3 linked regions of the Aquabacterium sp. OR-4 genome follow. The protein of the gene in region 2 interacts with the protein of the main gene of each other region in a pairwise test. Links are inferred from orthologs where the notes say so. Each region holds a gene or a part of one and is shown on either strand. Other genes may lie near its edges. The genes, in order: ftsA, N4G63_RS01860 and ftsZ.

The links.
Region 1: the proteins of N4G63_RS01860 (region 2) and ftsA interact in binary tests that used the Escherichia coli proteins (3 or more experiments, as listed by UniProt). The link is inferred for Aquabacterium sp. OR-4 from one-to-one orthologs.
Region 3: the proteins of N4G63_RS01860 (region 2) and ftsZ interact in binary tests that used the Escherichia coli proteins (3 or more experiments, as listed by UniProt). The link is inferred for Aquabacterium sp. OR-4 from one-to-one orthologs.

The regions. Positions count from the first base shown.
Region 1 is NZ_JAOCQD020000002.1:1,468,189-1,471,992, reverse strand. The notes cover bases 996-3,804. They hold ftsA (cell division protein FtsA), read left to right. Parts: upstream 996-1,688; coding sequence 1,689-2,921; downstream 2,922-3,804. Other genes in these bases: ftsZ (cell division protein FtsZ), read left to right, coding at 3,015-3,804; N4G63_RS18705 (cell division protein FtsQ/DivIB), read left to right, coding at 996-1,624. Also shown: N4G63_RS18710 (D-alanine--D-alanine ligase), read left to right, coding at 1-788; more of N4G63_RS18705, read left to right, coding at 794-995. UniProt on the Escherichia coli protein: Essential cell division protein that assists in the assembly of the Z ring. May serve as the principal membrane anchor for the Z ring.
Region 2 is NZ_JAOCQD020000001.1:456,868-464,972, forward strand. Bases 2,339-5,117 are described here. They hold N4G63_RS01860 (rod shape-determining protein), read right to left. Parts: upstream 4,361-5,117; coding sequence 3,317-4,360; downstream 2,339-3,316. Other genes in these bases: mreC (rod shape-determining protein MreC), read right to left, coding at 2,339-3,247; gatC (Asp-tRNA(Asn)/Glu-tRNA(Gln) amidotransferase subunit GatC), read left to right, coding at 4,672-4,971; gatA (Asp-tRNA(Asn)/Glu-tRNA(Gln) amidotransferase subunit GatA), read left to right, coding at 4,968-5,117. Also shown: mrdA (penicillin-binding protein 2), read right to left, coding at 1-1,695; rod shape-determining protein MreD, read right to left, coding at 1,692-2,213; more of mreC, read right to left, coding at 2,210-2,338; more of gatA, read left to right, coding at 5,118-6,458; Asp-tRNA(Asn)/Glu-tRNA(Gln) amidotransferase subunit GatB, read left to right, coding at 6,469-7,929; N4G63_RS01880 (hypothetical protein), read right to left, coding at 7,969-8,105. UniProt on the Escherichia coli protein: Forms membrane-associated dynamic filaments that are essential for cell shape determination. Acts by regulating cell wall synthesis and cell elongation, and thus cell shape.
Region 3 is NZ_JAOCQD020000002.1:1,464,806-1,469,698, forward strand. The notes cover bases 2,062-4,893. They hold ftsZ (cell division protein FtsZ), read right to left. Parts: upstream 4,174-4,893; coding sequence 2,950-4,173; downstream 2,062-2,949. Other genes in these bases: N4G63_RS18690 (hypothetical protein), read right to left, coding at 2,534-2,803; ftsA (cell division protein FtsA), read right to left, coding at 4,267-4,893. Outside these bases: N4G63_RS18680 (isochorismatase family protein), read left to right, coding at 338-943. UniProt on the Escherichia coli protein: Essential cell division protein that forms a contractile ring structure (Z ring) at the future cell division site. The regulation of the ring assembly controls the timing and the location of cell division.

The sequences.
Region 1 (3,804 bases), on a different replicon or contig from region 2:
TCGCGCTGCACGGCCGCCACGGCGAAGACGGCACGGTGCAGGGCGCGCTCGAGCTGCTGGGCCTGCCCTACACCGGCTCGGGCGTGATGGCCTCGGCCGTGGCCATGGACAAGACCATGACCAAGCGCGTGTGGAAGGCCGAATCGCTGCCCACGCCGGCCTGGGTGTGGCTGAGCCCGCAAGAGCAGAGCCGCGAGCGCGTGATCGCCATCCCCGACACGCTGGGCCTGCCGCTGATCGTGAAGCCGCCGCGCGAGGGCTCGACCATCGGCATCAGCAAGGTGCAGGGCTACAGCGACATGGCCCAGGCCGTGCAGCTGGCCACCCGCTACGACCCCGACCTGCTGTGCGAGCAGTTCATCGAGGGCGACGAAGTGACCTGCCCGGTGATCGGCGAAGGGGCGTCCGCAAGGGCCCTGCCGGTGGTCAAGATCGTGGCCCCCGAGGGCAACTACGACTACCAGAACAAGTACTTCAGCGACGATACTCGCTACCTGTGTCCCAGCACCTTGCCCCCCGACGAAGAGCGTGAGATCCAGCGCCTTGTCGTCGCCGCCTACCGGGCACTGGGCTGCCGCGGATGGGGGCGCGCCGACCTGATGATCCGCGCCGCCGACCGCAAGCCCTTCCTGCTGGAGATGAACACCTCGCCCGGCATGACCGGGCACTCGCTGGTGCCGATGTCGGCCCGCGCCGCCGGCATCAGCTACGAGCGGCTGTGCCTGCACCTGCTGTCGCTGGCCACGCTGGACGGCGCCCGCAGCAACCCGCCGGTCAGCGCCAGCTGAGCACTATGGCCAGCTACGTCCCGCACAGCTTCGCATTCGGTCAGGGCAGCGCCGCGCGCGCGCCGCTGCCGGCCGATGTGCGCCTGATGCAGGCCACCGCCAACACGCTGCTGCTGGTGGCCGGTGTGGCCGTGTGCGTGGCGGCCGTGGCCTGGGCATTGCGGCTGCCGGCCTTTGCGCTGCGCGCCATCCGCATCGACGGCGAGGTGGCGCGCAACAGCGAGACCACCATCCGCGCCAATGCCGCGCCCAAGCTGGCCGGCAACTTCGTCACCCTCGATCTGCAGAAGGCGCGGGCGGCCTTTGAATCGGTGCCCTGGGTGCGCCACGCGATGGTGCGCCGAGTGTGGCCGATGCGCCTGGCCGTCGACCTGGAAGAGCACAAGCCCGCCGCCCTGTGGGCCGCCGCCGATGGCAACGACCGCCTGGTGAACAGCTTTGGCGAGGTGTTCGAGGCCAACATCGGCGATGTTGAAGACGACCGCCTGCCGCGCCTGCAAGGCCCCGAAGGCAGCGCCGCGCTGATGCTGGCGATGTACCAGCGCCTGGTGCCGCTCATCGCGCCGCTGCAGGCCGGCGATCTGGCCGGCCTGCACCTCTCGCCGCGCGGCTCGTGGCGGCTGTCGCTCGGCAAGGGCGCCACCGTCGAGCTGGGCCGCGGCAGCGACGACGAGGTGCTGGCCCGCACCCAGCATTTCGTGCGCACGCTGCCGCAGGTGGTGGCGGCCTACCAGCGCCCGCTCGAGTCGGCCGATCTGCGCCACGTGGGCGGCTTTGCGGTCAAGCTGCGCGGCGTCACCACGCAGCTCAGCGCGCCGCCCGTCCGCAAGAAGTGACATCCGCACAAGACCCGTTCGCAACCCGAGCACCGCGACAAGAAAGCAGCACAGCAAGGCACTTATGGCCAAGGAATACAAGGATCTGATCGTCGGCCTCGACATCGGCACCGCCAAGGTGATGGCGGTGGCCGCCGAGGTGCTGCCCGGTGGCGAGCTGCGCCTGGCCGGGCTGGGCATTGCGCCCTCGCATGGCCTCAAGCGCGGCGTGGTGGTCAACATCGACGCCACCGTGGCCAGCATCCAGCAGGCGCTGAAAGAGGCCGAGATGATGGCCGCCTGCAAGATCGAGCGCGTCTACACCGGCATCACCGGCAGCCACATCCGCGGGCAAAACAGCACCGGCATGGTCATCGTGCGCGACAACCGCGAGGTCACGCCGGTGGACGTGCACCGCGTGGTCGAGACCGCCAAGGCGATCAACATCCCGAACGATCAGCGCCTGCTGCTGGTGGAGCCGCAGGAGTTCGTGATCGACGGCCACGAGGTCAAGGAGCCGATCGGCATGAGCGGCTCGCGGCTCGAGGTCAAGGTGCACATCGTCACCGGCGCGCAAAGCGCGGCCGAGAACATCCTCAAGTGCGTGCGCCGCTGCGGCCTGGAGGTGGAGCGCCTGGTGCTCAACCCCAGCGCCAGCGCCGCCGCCGTGCTGACGGACGACGAGAAGAGTCTGGGCGTGGCCGTGGTCGACATCGGCGCCGGCACCACCGACGTGAGCATCTACACCGAGGGCTCGATCCGCCACACCGCGGTGATCCCCATCGCCGGCGACCTGATCACCAGCGACATCGCGATGGCGCTGCGCACACCCACCAAGGACGCCGAGGAGATCAAGGTCGAGTACGGCGTGGCCAAGCAACTGCTGGCCGACCCGGCCGAGGCGCTCGAGGTGCCCGGCCTGGGCGACCGCGCACCGCGCATGCTCAGCCGCCAGGCGCTGGCCGGCGTGATCGAGCCGCGCGTCGAAGAGATCTACTCGCTGGTGCACCAGGTCATCCGCGAATCGGGCTACGAAGAGCTGCTCAGCTCGGGCATCGTCATCACCGGCGGCTCCGCCGTGATGCCCGGCATGGTGGAGCTGGGTGAAGACATCTTCCTCAAGCCGGTGCGCAAGGGCGTGCCCACGTACCACGGTGCCCTGTTCGACATGGTGGCCAACCCCCGCTCGTCCACCGTGATGGGCTTGCTGGAAGAGGCCCGCATCGCCCGTGCACGCGGGCACAAGGTGGCGCAGCAGGCGGGGTCGGTGAAGACCATCGTCGGCCGCGCCAAGGACTGGTTTCTCGGCAATTTCTAACAGGGACGGTTCACGTCCCGAGACACGACCGCTTCGGCAGCGCCGAAGCAACCCAATCAACGGCAACTGCTTGACTAGACACAGGAGGTCTCCATGCCCATCGAAATGATCGAAGAATTCGACCAAGGTACCCGCATCAAGGTGGTGGGTGTGGGAGGCGGCGGCGGCAACGCCGTCGAGCACATGATCAGCCAGGGTGTGCAGGGCGTGGAGTTTGTGTGCGCCAACACCGACGCGCAGGCGCTCAACCGCAGCAGCGCGCACACCCTGATCCAGCTGGGCGACAACGGCCTGGGCGCCGGCGGCAAGCCCGACAAGGGCAAGGAGGCCGCGCACGAGGCCGAGGCCCGCGTGCGCACGGCGCTGGAAGGCGCGCACATGGTCTTCATCACCGCCGGCATGGGCGGCGGCACCGGCACCGGCGCCGCGCCGGTGGTGGCCAAGGTGGCCAAGGAGATGGGCATCCTGACCGTGGGCGTGGTGACCAAGCCCTTCGAGTTTGAAGGCCCGCGCCGCATGAAGCAGGCCGACTCGGGCACCAGCGAGCTCGAAGCCAACGTCGACAGCCTGATCGTGGTGCTCAACGAGAAGCTGCTCGAAGTGCTGGGCGACGACATCACGCAAGATCAGGCCTTTGCGCATGCCAACGATGTGCTGAAAAACGCCGTGGGCGGCATCAGCGACATCATCCACATGCACGGTCTGGTAAACGTCGACTTCGAAGACGTCAAGACCGTGATGAGCGAGCCCGGCAAGGCCATGATGGGCACGGCCACTGCCAGCGGCCCGGATCGCGCCAACAAGGCGGCTGACGCTGCCGTGGCCTGCCCGCTGCTGGAAGGCATCGACCTGTCGGGCGCCCGCGGCGTGCTGGTGCTGATTG
Region 2 (8,105 bases):
CAGCTTGGCGGCGTTGTACTTCTCGCCCTGCTTGATGGCCACCACCTGGGCCGTGCCGGTCTTGCCCGCGGCCTGGTAGGCGGCGCCGCGGAAGGCCGAGGCCGAGGTGCCCTCGACGTTCACGCCCACCAGCGCGCGGCGGATCACCTCGAGGTGGTCGGCGCGGATCGGCACCGGCGGCAGCGCCTCGGTGCCCACCGGGCGGGCGCTGCCCGAGACCACGTCGACCACCTGGCGCACCAGGTGCGGCGTGTGGCGCTGGCCGCCGGCGGCCAGCGTGGCCGTGGCGTGCGCCAGCTGCAGGATGGTGTAGTTGTTGTAGCCCTGGCCGATGCCGATGGAGATGGTCTCGCCGGCGTACCAGCGCTTTTGCTCGGGCTTGCGGTAGGCGCGCTTCTTCCACTCGGTGGAGGGCAGCACGCCGCGCACCTCGCCGTCGAGGTCGATGCCGGTGATCTGGCCAAAGCCGAAGGGCGCCATCTGCTCGGCGATCAGGTCGACGCCCATCTCGTTGGCCAGCACGTAGTAGTAGGTGTCGCAGCTCTGCACGATGGAGCGGTACATGTCGACCACGCCGTGGCCGCCCTCCTTGTCGTCGCGGAAGCGGTGGTTGCCGAAGTTGAAGTAGCCGGGGTCGGCAATGGCCTGCTGCGGCGTGCGCTTGCCGGTGGCCAGCGCGGCCAGCGACATGAAGGGCTTGTAGGTCGAGCCCGGCGGATAGGCGCTGCGCAGCGCGCGGTTGAGCAGCGGCTTGTCGATCGATTCGTTCAGCTCGCGCCAGCTCTCCACATCGATGCCGTCGACGAACAGATTGGGGTCGAAGCTGGGCTTGCTGACGAAGGCCAGCACCTCGCCCGTGCGCGGATCGATGGCCACCAGCGCGCCGCGGCGCTCGCCGAACAGCTCTTCCACCAGGTGCTGCAGGCGGATGTCGACGCTCAGCGCCAGGGTGTTGCCCGGCGTGGCCGGATGGCTGCCCAGGCGGCGCACGGCGCGGCCGCCGGCCGAGGTTTCCACCTGGTCGAAGCCGGTGGTGCCGTGCAGCTCACGCTCGTAGCGCTGCTCCAGGCCCAGCTTGCCGATCACCTCGGTGCCGCGGTAGTTGGCCTGGTCGTCGTCGTCCCAGTCCTCCATGGCCTTCTTTTCGCTGGTGTTGATGCGGCCGATGTAGCCCACCAGATGCGCCCCGGTCTCGCCCAGCGGATAGGTGCGAAACAGCCGCGCACGCACATCCACGCCCGGAAAGCGGTAGCGCTGGGCCGTGAAGCGGGCCAGCTCCTCGTCGCTCAGGCGGTTGCGGATGGGCAGCGACTCGAAGCTCTTGCTCTCGTCGAGCAGGCGCTTGAAGCGGCGGCGGTCCTTGGGCGCGATCTCCACCACCTCGGCCAGCGCGTCGATCACGCGCTCGAGCTCGCCCTGCACCTTGGCCGGCGTGATCTCGAGGGTGTAGGCCGAGTAGTTGGTGGCCAGCACCACGCCATGGCGGTCAACGATCAGGCCGCGGTTGGGCACGGTGGGCACCACCGCGATGCGGTTGGCCTCGGCCTGCTCGGCCAGCTCGTCGTGGCGCACCACCTGCAGCCACCACAGCCGCGCGCCCAGCAGGCCAAAGCCCAGCAGCACAAACAGCGCGGCGGCGACCAGGCGGGTGCGAAAGCGCCCCAGCTCCCGGTCGAGATCCTTGAGTTCGGTCACAGCGGTCGGTTTTGATCGGGATCGGGCGCGCGGCGCTGCGGCGCCAGCAGCAGCCACACCACCAGCGGCCACAGCGCCGCCTCGGCCAGCGGGGCCAGCATCAGGCCCCAGCCCGGAAACATGCCGCCGGCGATCATGCGTGCCACCAGGGCCACGCCATGCGCCGCCAGAAACAGCGGCAGCACCTGCAGTGCCTGCGCCGGCACCGAGAACCACAGCAGCCGCCGGTGCGCGCTGACCGCGAAGTAGGCCAGCAGCGTGTAGGCCAGCGCATGCTGGCCCAGCACCGCGCCTTCGTGCACATCGATCAGCAGGCCGAAGAAGAAGGCCCAGCCCACGCCCACGCGACGCGGTTGGTGCACGTTCCAGAACACCAGCACCAGGGCCATCAGGTCGGGCGAGGCGGGGTGGCGGCCGATCGGCGTCATCTCCAGCAGCACCGCCAGCAGCAGCGAGAAGCCGATGAACAGCGGGTTGGCCGGCAGCAGCAGCTGGTCAGAGCCGCGCGGCATGATCATGGCCGGCTCCCGGTGGCGGGGGGCGTGCCAGTGGCGTTGCTGCCGGCGGCTGTGGTGCTGGCCGCGGCCGCACCGGCGGCTGCCGCGCTGCCGGGCCGCTCGGCCGGCGCGGTCTTGGCGCCCTTGGCCGGCTTGTCGGCGCGGCCGGTCTCGGCCAGCGGCTCGGGCCGCGGCGGCAGCTGCATGGCCGTGGGCTGCAGCACCAGCAGGTGGCGCACCCCGTCCAGGCCGGCGGCCGGGGCGAGCAGGATGCGGGCAAAGCCGGCATCGGCACGCCGGTCGACCCGGGTCACCGTGCCCACGGCCAGGCCGGGCGGGTAGACGCCGTCGATGCCGCTGGTGAGCAGCCGGTCACCGGCCTTCACATCGGCATTGGCAGCCACGAAGCGCAGCTCGAGCGCGCCGCCACCCTCGGCACCGCCGAAGGCCGCGCTGCGCTGCTGGGTGCGCTCGTTGAGCACCGGAATCGCTGCATCGCGGTCGGTCAGCAGCGTGACCAGCGCCGACAGCGGGTACACCGCCGTCACCTGGCCCAGCACGCCGGCCTCGTTGATCACCGGCGAGCCACGCACCACGCCATGGCGCTCGCCACGGTCGATGAACAGCTTGCGCGCATAGGGGTCGGCTGCCTCGTACAGCACCTCGGCGCCAAGGGCCGGCACGGCCAGCGCCGGGCGCAGCTCGAGCAGCGCCCGCAGCCGCGTGTTCTCGGCCGCCAGCAGGGCCCCGCGCGAGGCCAGCTCGGACTGGCGCGCCAGCTGCAACCGGGCCGCGTTTTCGCCGCTGCGCGCGGCGTCCAGGCCCTGCACATAGGCCGACACCTCGTCGGCCAGGCGCACCGGCCACTTCAGCGCCTGCTGCAGCGGCAGCAGCGCAGTGGCCATCGCCGAGCGCAGCGGCCGGGTGAGCTGGAAGCGCGTATCGGCCGCCATCAGAAAGACGGCCAGCGCCGAGCACAGCACCAGCTTGGTCAGTGCCGACGGGCCCTGGCGAAAAAAGGGCGGTGGGGTGCGATCGATCGTGCCGAGCGACATGGCGGGCTGCGGCGCAGGCGGGGCCGTGCGGTGGGGTCGGCTGGCGGCAGGCCGGGGCCGACCGGGGCCTTACTCGGAGGTGAAGATCGAACCCAGGCGCTCCATGCGCTCGAGTGCCATGCCGCAGCCACGCACCACGCAGGTCAGCGGGTCTTCGGCCACCAGCACCGGCAGGCCGGTTTCTTCGGCCAGCAGGCGATCGAGATCGCGCAGCAGCGCGCCGCCGCCGGTGAGCATCATGCCGCGCTCGGCGATGTCGGCGCCCAGCTCGGGCGGGGTCTGCTCGAGCGCGTTCTTGACGCTGGAGACGATCTGGTTCAGCGGGTCGGTCAGCGCCTCGAGGATCTCGTTGCTGCTGATCGTGAAGCTGCGCGGCACGCCTTCGCTGAGGTTGCGGCCCTTGACCTCGATCTCCTTGACCTCGCTGCCCGGGAAGGCCGAGCCGATGTTCTTCTTGATCATCTCGGCGGTGGGCTCGCCGATCAGCATGCCGTAGTTGCGGCGGATGTAGTTGATGATGGCTTCGTCGAACTTGTCGCCGCCCACCCGCACGCTGCCCTTGTAGACCATGCCGCCCAGCGAGATCACGCCGACCTCGGTGGTGCCGCCGCCGATGTCGACCACCATCGAGCCCGAGGCCTCGCTCACCGGCAGGCCGGCGCCGATGGCCGCGGCCATCGGTTCTTCGATCAGGTAGACCTCGCTGGCGCCGGCGCCCAGCGCCGATTCACGGATGGCGCGGCGCTCGACCTGGGTCGAGCCGCAGGGCACGCAGATGATGATGCGCGGGCTCGGGCGCAGCACCGAGCGCGGGTGGACCATCTTGATGAACTGCTTGAGCATCTGCTCGGTGACGGTGAAGTCGGCGATCACGCCGTCCTTCATCGGGCGAATGGCCTCGATGTTGCCGGGCACCTTGCCGAGCATGGCCTTGGCTTCCTTGCCGACGGCCTGGATGGTCTTCTTGCCGTTGGGGCCACCCTCGTGGCGGATGGCCACCACCGAGGGTTCGTCCAGCACGATGCCCTTGCCGCGCACGTAGATCAGCGTATTGGCGGTGCCAAGGTCGATGGCCAGGTCGGTGGAGAAATAGCGGCGCAGGGATCCGTACATGGGGAAACGCAATCTGGGCAGGAGGGCGATCAGCGGCAGGCAGCGGCGGGCACAGGCCCGAGGCGACTTCTAGGCGGTGCGGCAGACCGCGGAACGCGACATTGGACGGTGTGGGCCGTGGGTTGCGATGCGCAACGCAGGCACGGCAGGCAGGCTGGAAAGAGGGGCGGCCCACCCCGGTGTTGACGCTGGCGGCAGCAGCGAAATGGCCGCTGCCGGCAATGGGCGCATCAGGGTGTGGATAACCGAAGATAATACCGCATCACCCCGGTGTTTCCCCCTTCGGAAACCCACCGTTGCACCGCTTCCCCATGCCTCTGACCCCACAGGACGTGAGCCGCATCGCGCATCTGGCTCGCCTCGAACTCAACCCCGCCGAAGAGCCCGTGATGCTGGCCCAGCTGAACGACTTTTTCGGCATCGTCGAGCAGATGCGTGCCGTCGACACCTCGGGTGTGGAGCCGCTGTACACGCCCCTGTCGGCGTTGCACGCGGTCGAGCTGCGGCTGCGTGACGACGCGGTGAGCGAAGCGCCCGACCGCACGGCCAACCAGGCCAGCGCGCCAGCGGTGGAAGACGGCTTGTTCCTGGTGCCGAAGGTCATCGAATGAGCGCTGAACTGCACACGCTGGGCGTGGCCCAGCTCGGCCGCGCGCTGGCCGACAAAACCGTCTCCAGCGAGGAACTCACCCGCCACCTGCTGGGCCGCATCGAGGCGCAGCGCGCGCTCGGCGCCTTCTTGCACGTGGACGCCGAAACCGCGCTGGCCGGCGCCCGCGCCGCCGATGCGCAGCGCGCCGCCGGCCAGGCCGGCCCGCTGACCGGCGTGCCGATTGCGCACAAGGACATCTTCGTCACCCGCGGCGCGCCCACCACCGCTGGCTCGAAGATGCTGGCCGGCTATGCCAGCCCCTTTGACGCCACCGTGGTGGCGCGGCTCGATGCCGCCGGCACGGTGCGCCTGGGCAAGCTCAACTGCGACGAGTTCGCGATGGGCTCGGCCAACGAGAACTCGGCGTTTTTTCCGGCCCACAACCCCTGGGATGCCAACCGCGTGCCCGGCGGCTCGTCGGGTGGCTCGGCCACGGCCGTGGCCGCGCGCCTGCTGCCGGCAGCCACCGGCACCGACACCGGCGGCTCGATCCGCCAGCCGGCCAGCTTCACCGGCATCACCGGCATCAAGCCCACCTACGGCGTGTGCTCGCGCTACGGCATGATCGCCTTCGCCTCCAGCCTCGACCAGGCCGGCCCGATGGCGCGCAGTGCCGAAGACTGCGCGCTGCTGCTGGGTGCGATGAGCGGTTTTGATGCGCTCGATGCCACCAGTGCGCAGCGCCCGCCGCAAGATTTTCACGCCCAGATGCTGGCCCCGCGTGCCGGTGCCAGCGCGGCCCAGCCGCTGGCTGGCCTGCGCATCGGCCTGCCGAAGGAGTTTTTCCCCGACGGCCTGGCCTCGGATGTGGCCGGCAGCGTGCGCGCCGCGCTGGCCGAGCTGCAGAAGCTGGGCGCCGCGCTGGTGGATGTGAGCCTGCCGCGCACCCAGCTGTCGATCCCGGTGTACTACATCATCGCCCCGGCCGAGGCCAGCTCGAACCTGAGCCGCTTCGACGGCGTCAAGTTCGGCCACCGCGCCGCGCAGTACACCGACCTGCTCGACATGTACAAGAAGAGCCGCGCCGAGGGCTTTGGCCCCGAGGTCAAGCGCCGCATCATGATCGGCGCCTATGTGCTCAGCCACGGCTACTACGACGCCTACTACCTGCAGGCGCAGAAGCTGCGCCGCATGATCGCCGACGACTTCCAGGCCTGCTTCCGCGAGTGCGACGTGATCGCCGGCCCGGTGGCGCCCACGGTGGCCTGGAAGCTGGGCGAGCAGGGCGCCGACCCGCTGCAGGCGTATCTGGCCGACATCTTCACCCTGCCCGCCAGCCTGGCCGGCCTGCCCGGCATGAGCGTGCCGGCCGGCTTTGGCGAGGGCGGCATGCCGGTCGGCCTGCAGCTGATCGGCAACTACTTTGCCGAAGGCACGCTGCTGCACGCCGCGCATGCGCTGCAGCAGGCCACCGACTGGCACACCCGTGTGCCGGCCGGCATCTGAGCCCGATCCCATGAGCACTCCCGCATTGATTCGTGGCTACGAGGTCGTCATCGGCCTGGAAACCCACGCCCAGCTCTCCACGCAGAGCAAGATCTTCTCCGGCGCCAGCACCGCCTTCGGCGCGGCGCCCAACACCCAGGCCTGCGCGGTGGATCTGGCGCTGCCCGGCACGCTGCCGGTGATGAACCGCGCCGCGGTCGAGCGCGCCATCCGCTTTGGCCTGGCGGTGGGCGCCAAGGTGGCGCAGCAATCGATCTTTGCGCGCAAGAACTACTTCTACCCCGATCTGCCCAAGGGCTACCAGATCAGCCAGTACGAGACGCCGGTGGTGCAGGGCGGCAGCCTGAAGATCCGCGTGGGCGACGGCGACAAGGCGGTGGAGAAGCTGGTCAACCTGACCCGCGCGCATCTGGAAGAAGACGCTGGAAAAAGCCTGCACGAAGACTTTCACGGCCAGACCGGCATCGACCTGAACCGTGCCGGCACGCCGCTGCTGGAGATCGTCACCGAGCCCGACATGCGCAGCAGCGCCGAGGCCGTGGCCTACGCCCGCGCGCTGCACGCGCTGGTGATGTGGCTGGGCATCTGCGACGGCAACATGCAGGAAGGCAGTTTTCGCTGCGATGCCAACGTCTCGGTGCGCAAGCCCGGGGCGCCGTTCGGCACGCGGCGCGAGATCAAGAACCTCAACTCGTTTCGCTTCCTGCAGCAGGCCATCGACTACGAGGTGCAGTGGCAGATCGACCAGATCGAGGACGGCCTGGCGATCCAGCAGGCCACCGTGCTGTTCAACCCCGACCGTGGCGAGACGCGGGCCATGCGCAGCAAGGAAGACGCGCACGACTACCGCTACTTCCCCGATCCCGACCTGCCGCCGCTGGTGATCGCGGCCGACTGGATCGCGCGCGTGAAGGGCGAGATGCCCGAGCTGCCGGCGGCCATGGCGCAGCGCTTCCAGTCGGCCGACGGCCTGCCGGCCTATGACGCGGCGATGATGACCCAGAGCCTGCCGTTTGCGCGCTACTACGAGGCGGCGCGCGACGCGTGTGCCCAGCCCAAGCTGGTGGCCAACTGGCTGATGGGCGAGCTGAGCAAGCGCCTGAACACCGAGGGCCGCGACATCGCCGAGGCGCCGCTGCCGGCCGCCACGCTGGCCGCGCTGATCGGCCGCATTGCCGACGGCACGGTGAGCAACAACGCCGCCAAGCAGGTGTTCGATGCACTGTGGACCGGCGAGGCCACCGAGGTGGATGCGGTGATCGAGGCCAAGGGCCTGCGGCAGATGAACGACAGCGGCGCGCTCGAGAAGATCGTCGACGAGGTGCTGGCCGCCAACGCCAAGAACATCGAGGAATACCGCGCCGGCAAGGACAAGGCCTTCAACGCGCTGGTGGGCCAGGTGATGAAGGCCAGCAAGGGCAAGGCCAATCCGGCCCAGGTGAACGAGGTGCTGAAGGCCCGCCTGGGCTGAGCGCCAGCGGCGGCGGCCCGGCGCTGCCGGGCGCCGCGCTCAGCGGCGCACGCCGCGCGACGGATCGGACGAGGTGTTGACCACCGGCAGCGAGCCCGGCGACGAGCCGGCCCACAGCGCGCGCAGCCGCTCGAGCTCGCCGTCGTACAGCGCGTGGATGCGCGCCAGCTCGGCGG
Region 3 (4,893 bases), on a different replicon or contig from region 2:
TCCCCGTTCCTGCCGGCCGTCGCGCCTTCGTCATGCCAGTCAACGGCAGCGCAGAAATCGACGGCGTTGGCTTCGGCCTGGACGACCTTGGCGCTGTGTTCCTGCCGATCTCGGATGCAGCAACGGGCCACAGGCTTGTTGCCAAGGACGGCATCTCCAAGGTCGCCGTCTTCATCGGCGAGCCGCTGCGCCAGCCTCTTTTTTCCAACGGCCCGATGGCGTTTGCCAGCCAACAGAACCTGATCGCGGCCACCGCCGCCTACCAACGGGGCGACATGGGCCGACTGTGAGCCACAGCCGCGTCCGCTTGCCCCACCCTTCCTCAAGGAGTCACACCATGAAAGTTGAACGATTCACCGCCGAGAACTCGGCCCTGCTGCTCATCGACCACCAGGTCGGCACGATGAAGCTGATCAAGAACATCGACCGCGAACAGGCCGCAAAGCAATCCATCGCACTGGCCAAGATGGCGAAGATCCTGAACATGCCGGTTGTGATCACGTCCAGCCAGGAAGAACGCGCCCAGGGCCCGATCCTCCCCGAAATTGCCCAAGTGCTGCCCGAGGCGCATGCGGCGCGCGTCAAGCGGCCCGGCGTAGTCAATGCGTGGGCCTATGCTGACTTCAAGAACGCCGTGCTCGCCACCGGCCGCAAGAACCTGATCATGGCTGGCGTCACCACCGACGTCTGCCTCATTTTCCCGGCGATCGATGCCGCGCAGGAGGGTTTCAATGTGCAGGCGGTGATGGACGCTTCGGGCTCGCCGAGCCTGCTGTCCGAAGAGTTCTCGCGCCAGCGCATGCATGACGCCGGCGTGGTGCTCACCGCCACCAATACGCTGATGGCCGAGATTGCGCAGGACTGGTCCACGCCGGCTGGCCAGCAACTGATCACGCTGCTGTTCACCGACGTCTTCCCGGCACTGGGCGCAAGCATCGCCTGAGAGCTTGAGATCGTTTCGTCCGCGCCGTGCGAGCGGTGAGGTTCAGCGGCGAAGGGTTTGATGGTTGTGCGTGCGCAGCGTGCTCAAGCTGCTGTGACGAGGACCGGGTGGCGTGCGGATTGCCAACGCATTCAGCCTCGTCAGGCGTGCGCTGCTAGGCCCTCAAGGCCTGCCGGCGCTGGCCGGCCGGGCTTCAAGCCCAACCGACGAGCTGCGGCGCCAGCCGTGCCGTGCGCATCAGGTTGTGCGCCAGTGCAAAAGGCCTGACCACGCCCAGCACCCGCTGCAGGCCACGCACCGGCAGCCGCTGCAGTCCCCGGTTGCGTGCCAAGGCGTTGACGCATTCGGCCGTGGCTGCTCGCTCCTCGTCGAGCTCGCGCGCCGCCTCGGTGCCCATGCGCTGTCGCCACGCGACCACCGCGGGGCTGTCTGTCGTCGGGCTTGGGGTCGTAGCGACTGGCTGGCGGGGCGGGCGGCTCGTCGTCGCCTTGCTCGGCTGCGCCCGGCTTGATCGGCATGGTCGGCTTGGCCTTTGGCGCCTTGGGCTCGGGCACCGGGGCGTACACCGCGGTCTTGTGCGCCACCGCATCGATCTGCGCGTGCGCCGGGAGGCCTCCATCGACCAGCCACTGCTCGGGCGCGCGGCCCAGGCGTTGCTCGACCTGCTCGACCATCGGTACGAGTTGCGCCATGTCCGAGCCCGCCATCACCGCATCGACACCGACGATGACCTGGCTCGCGCAGTCGGTGGCCAGTTGCAGGTTGTACGCCGGGCGCCAGCCGCCGTCGGCCATCTTCATCACGCTGGCCTGCGCATCGGTGGTGCTGGCGCGGGCCTCGTCGGCACTGCGGCCATTGCGGCGCTTGGCCTCTTGCAGTTCGGGCAGCCGTGCCAGCGCTTGCTGCAAGCGCTGCTCGCGCTCGACGGCGGCACGCTCACGCGCTGCACGCGAGCGCCGGCTGGCCCCGCCGGGGTCAGCGAGCGCCTCCTCGCGCAGCGTGCGCACCATCTCGCCGGCCTTGGCCTGGTGCTCGCGCAACGTGCCCTGGCGCTTGAACGGGGCCGCGCCCGCCGAGGCCCGCACCCGCATGCCATCCTGCGCCACCCGCACCAGCCGGATCAGCCCCGCCGAGGCCAGCACCGCCACGTTGTCCGTCAGCAGCCGGTCCATCAGCGCCACCTGGGTGCTGCGAAAGTCGTTGAGCAGGTGGTAGTTCACCGGCACGCTGCCACAGATCCAGCGGTACGCGTGGTGCTCCTGCATCAGCCGCGCCAGCTCGCGCCCGCTGCCCACGCCTTCGAGCGTCGCATACAGCCACAGCGCGAACAGCACCCGCGGATCCGTCGCCCGCCGTCCGGGTGCAGCACCGCGGGCCTTGATGCCCGCCAGCAACGCGCTCAGGTCCTGGCGCTCAACGTAGGCCCAGACCATGCGCGCCCGATGCTCCGGCGGCAGCAGCGCCTCCAAGTCCAGCGCTCGCAACTCCAACTGCTGCCGGTTGGGTTCGTGGATTCGTGCCGCGCCTGCTCGCTGACCAGCAGCCCTCGCAGCTTCCGGCTGCGGGCCTGCAGGCACCTCACCAAACAGATCACCTTCGCCCGACCCGCTCACTTCCGTCTTGTTCGTCCTTCGCCTCAAGCGGATCTCGTGCCAGCTCGGGCAAAAAGATCTCAGCCTCTGAGCCAAAGGCGGGGCCGCGGGCGGCCGACGGGTCGAGGCAACTGAATGGCGCGGAGGTAGCTTTCGCGATCCGTGGCGAATTCAAGCAGATGACCGTCTGCAGTGCGCCGACCTTGACGCCGAGCGACCGGTAAGCGGCCTGGGTTTCGAGCGTCACCTGATGGTCGTCAACTGACACCTGACCTTGCGGCCAGACCGCGCCCGAAACCATCAGAGGCGCGTCACAAGCACCAAGCCCCGCAGCGCGACGTCTCGCACTGCGGGGCTTGCGAACTTCAGCTGGCGCACGGTCGCGCAAGGCCATCCGGCCTTGCACGCGCGGGCTCAATCCGCCTGCTTGCGCAGGAAGGCCGGGATCTCGATCTCGTCCATGCCGTTCGACGACAGGGCTTCCACCTTGGCCGCGGCCTGGGTGCGGGCCGAGCGCCACACGCTGGGCGTGCTGAGGTTGCTGTAGTCGTGCGCGGTGGTGCCGGGCAGGCCCTGGCCCTGGCCGCCCATTTGCGCCACGGTGTTCAGGATCGGCAGGTTGTCGGTGCCGGTGCGCAGCGCGGCGGCCGGCTGCACCACGGTCAGCGGTGCAGCCTGCGGCTTGCGCTGGCACAGGCCGGTGGCGATCACGGTCACGCGCATCTGGTCGCCCAGGCTGTCGTCATAGGCCGCGCCGTAGATGATGTGCGCGTCATCGGCGGCATAGCGGCGGATGGTGTTCATCGCCGCCTTGCTTTCGTTCAGGCGGAAGTTGGTCTTGCTGGCAGCAATCAGCACCAGCACGCCGCGGGCGCCCGACAGGTCGATGCCTTCCAGCAGCGGGCAGGCCACGGCAGCGTCAGCCGCCTTGTTGGCGCGATCCGGGCCGCTGGCAGTGGCCGTGCCCATCATGGCCTTGCCGGGCTCGCTCATCACGGTCTTGACGTCTTCGAAGTCGACGTTTACCAGACCGTGCATGTGGATGATGTCGCTGATGCCGCCCACGGCGTTTTTCAGCACATCGTTGGCATGCGCAAAGGCCTGATCTTGCGTGATGTCGTCGCCCAGCACTTCGAGCAGCTTCTCGTTGAGCACCACGATCAGGCTGTCGACGTTGGCTTCGAGCTCGCTGGTGCCCGAGTCGGCCTGCTTCATGCGGCGCGGGCCTTCAAACTCGAAGGGCTTGGTCACCACGCCCACGGTCAGGATGCCCATCTCCTTGGCCACCTTGGCCACCACCGGCGCGGCGCCGGTGCCGGTGCCGCCGCCCATGCCGGCGGTGATGAAGACCATGTGCGCGCCTTCCAGCGCCGTGCGCACGCGGGCCTCGGCCTCGTGCGCGGCCTCCTTGCCCTTGTCGGGCTTGCCGCCGGCGCCCAGGCCGTTGTCGCCCAGCTGGATCAGGGTGTGCGCGCTGCTGCGGTTGAGCGCCTGCGCGTCGGTGTTGGCGCACACAAACTCCACGCCCTGCACACCCTGGCTGATCATGTGCTCGACGGCGTTGCCGCCGCCGCCTCCCACACCCACCACCTTGATGCGGGTACCTTGGTCGAATTCTTCGATCATTTCGATGGGCATGGAGACCTCCTGTGTCTAGTCAAGCAGTTGCCGTTGATTGGGTTGCTTCGGCGCTGCCGAAGCGGTCGTGTCTCGGGACGTGAACCGTCCCTGTTAGAAATTGCCGAGAAACCAGTCCTTGGCGCGGCCGACGATGGTCTTCACCGACCCCGCCTGCTGCGCCACCTTGTGCCCGCGTGCACGGGCGATGCGGGCCTCTTCCAGCAAGCCCATCACGGTGGACGAGCGGGGGTTGGCCACCATGTCGAACAGGGCACCGTGGTACGTGGGCACGCCCTTGCGCACCGGCTTGAGGAAGATGTCTTCACCCAGCTCCACCATGCCGGGCATCACGGCGGAGCCGCCGGTGATGACGATGCCCGAGCTGAGCAGCTCTTCGTAGCCCGATTCGCGGATGACCTGGTGCACCAGCGAGTAGATCTCTTCGACGCGCGGCTCGATCACGCCGGCCAGCGCCTGGCGGCTGAGCATGCGCGGTGCGCGGTCGCCCAGGCCGGGCACCTCGAGCGCCTCGGCCGGGTCGGCCAGCAGTTGCTTGGCCACGCCGTACTCGACCTTGATCTCCTCGGCGTCCTTGGTGGGTGTGCGCAGCGCCATCGCGATGTCGCTGGTGATCAGGTCGCCGGCGATGGGGATCACCGCGGTGTGGCGGATCGAGCCCTCGGTGTAGATGCTCACGTCGGTGGTGCCGGCGCCGATGTCGACCACGGCCACGCCCAG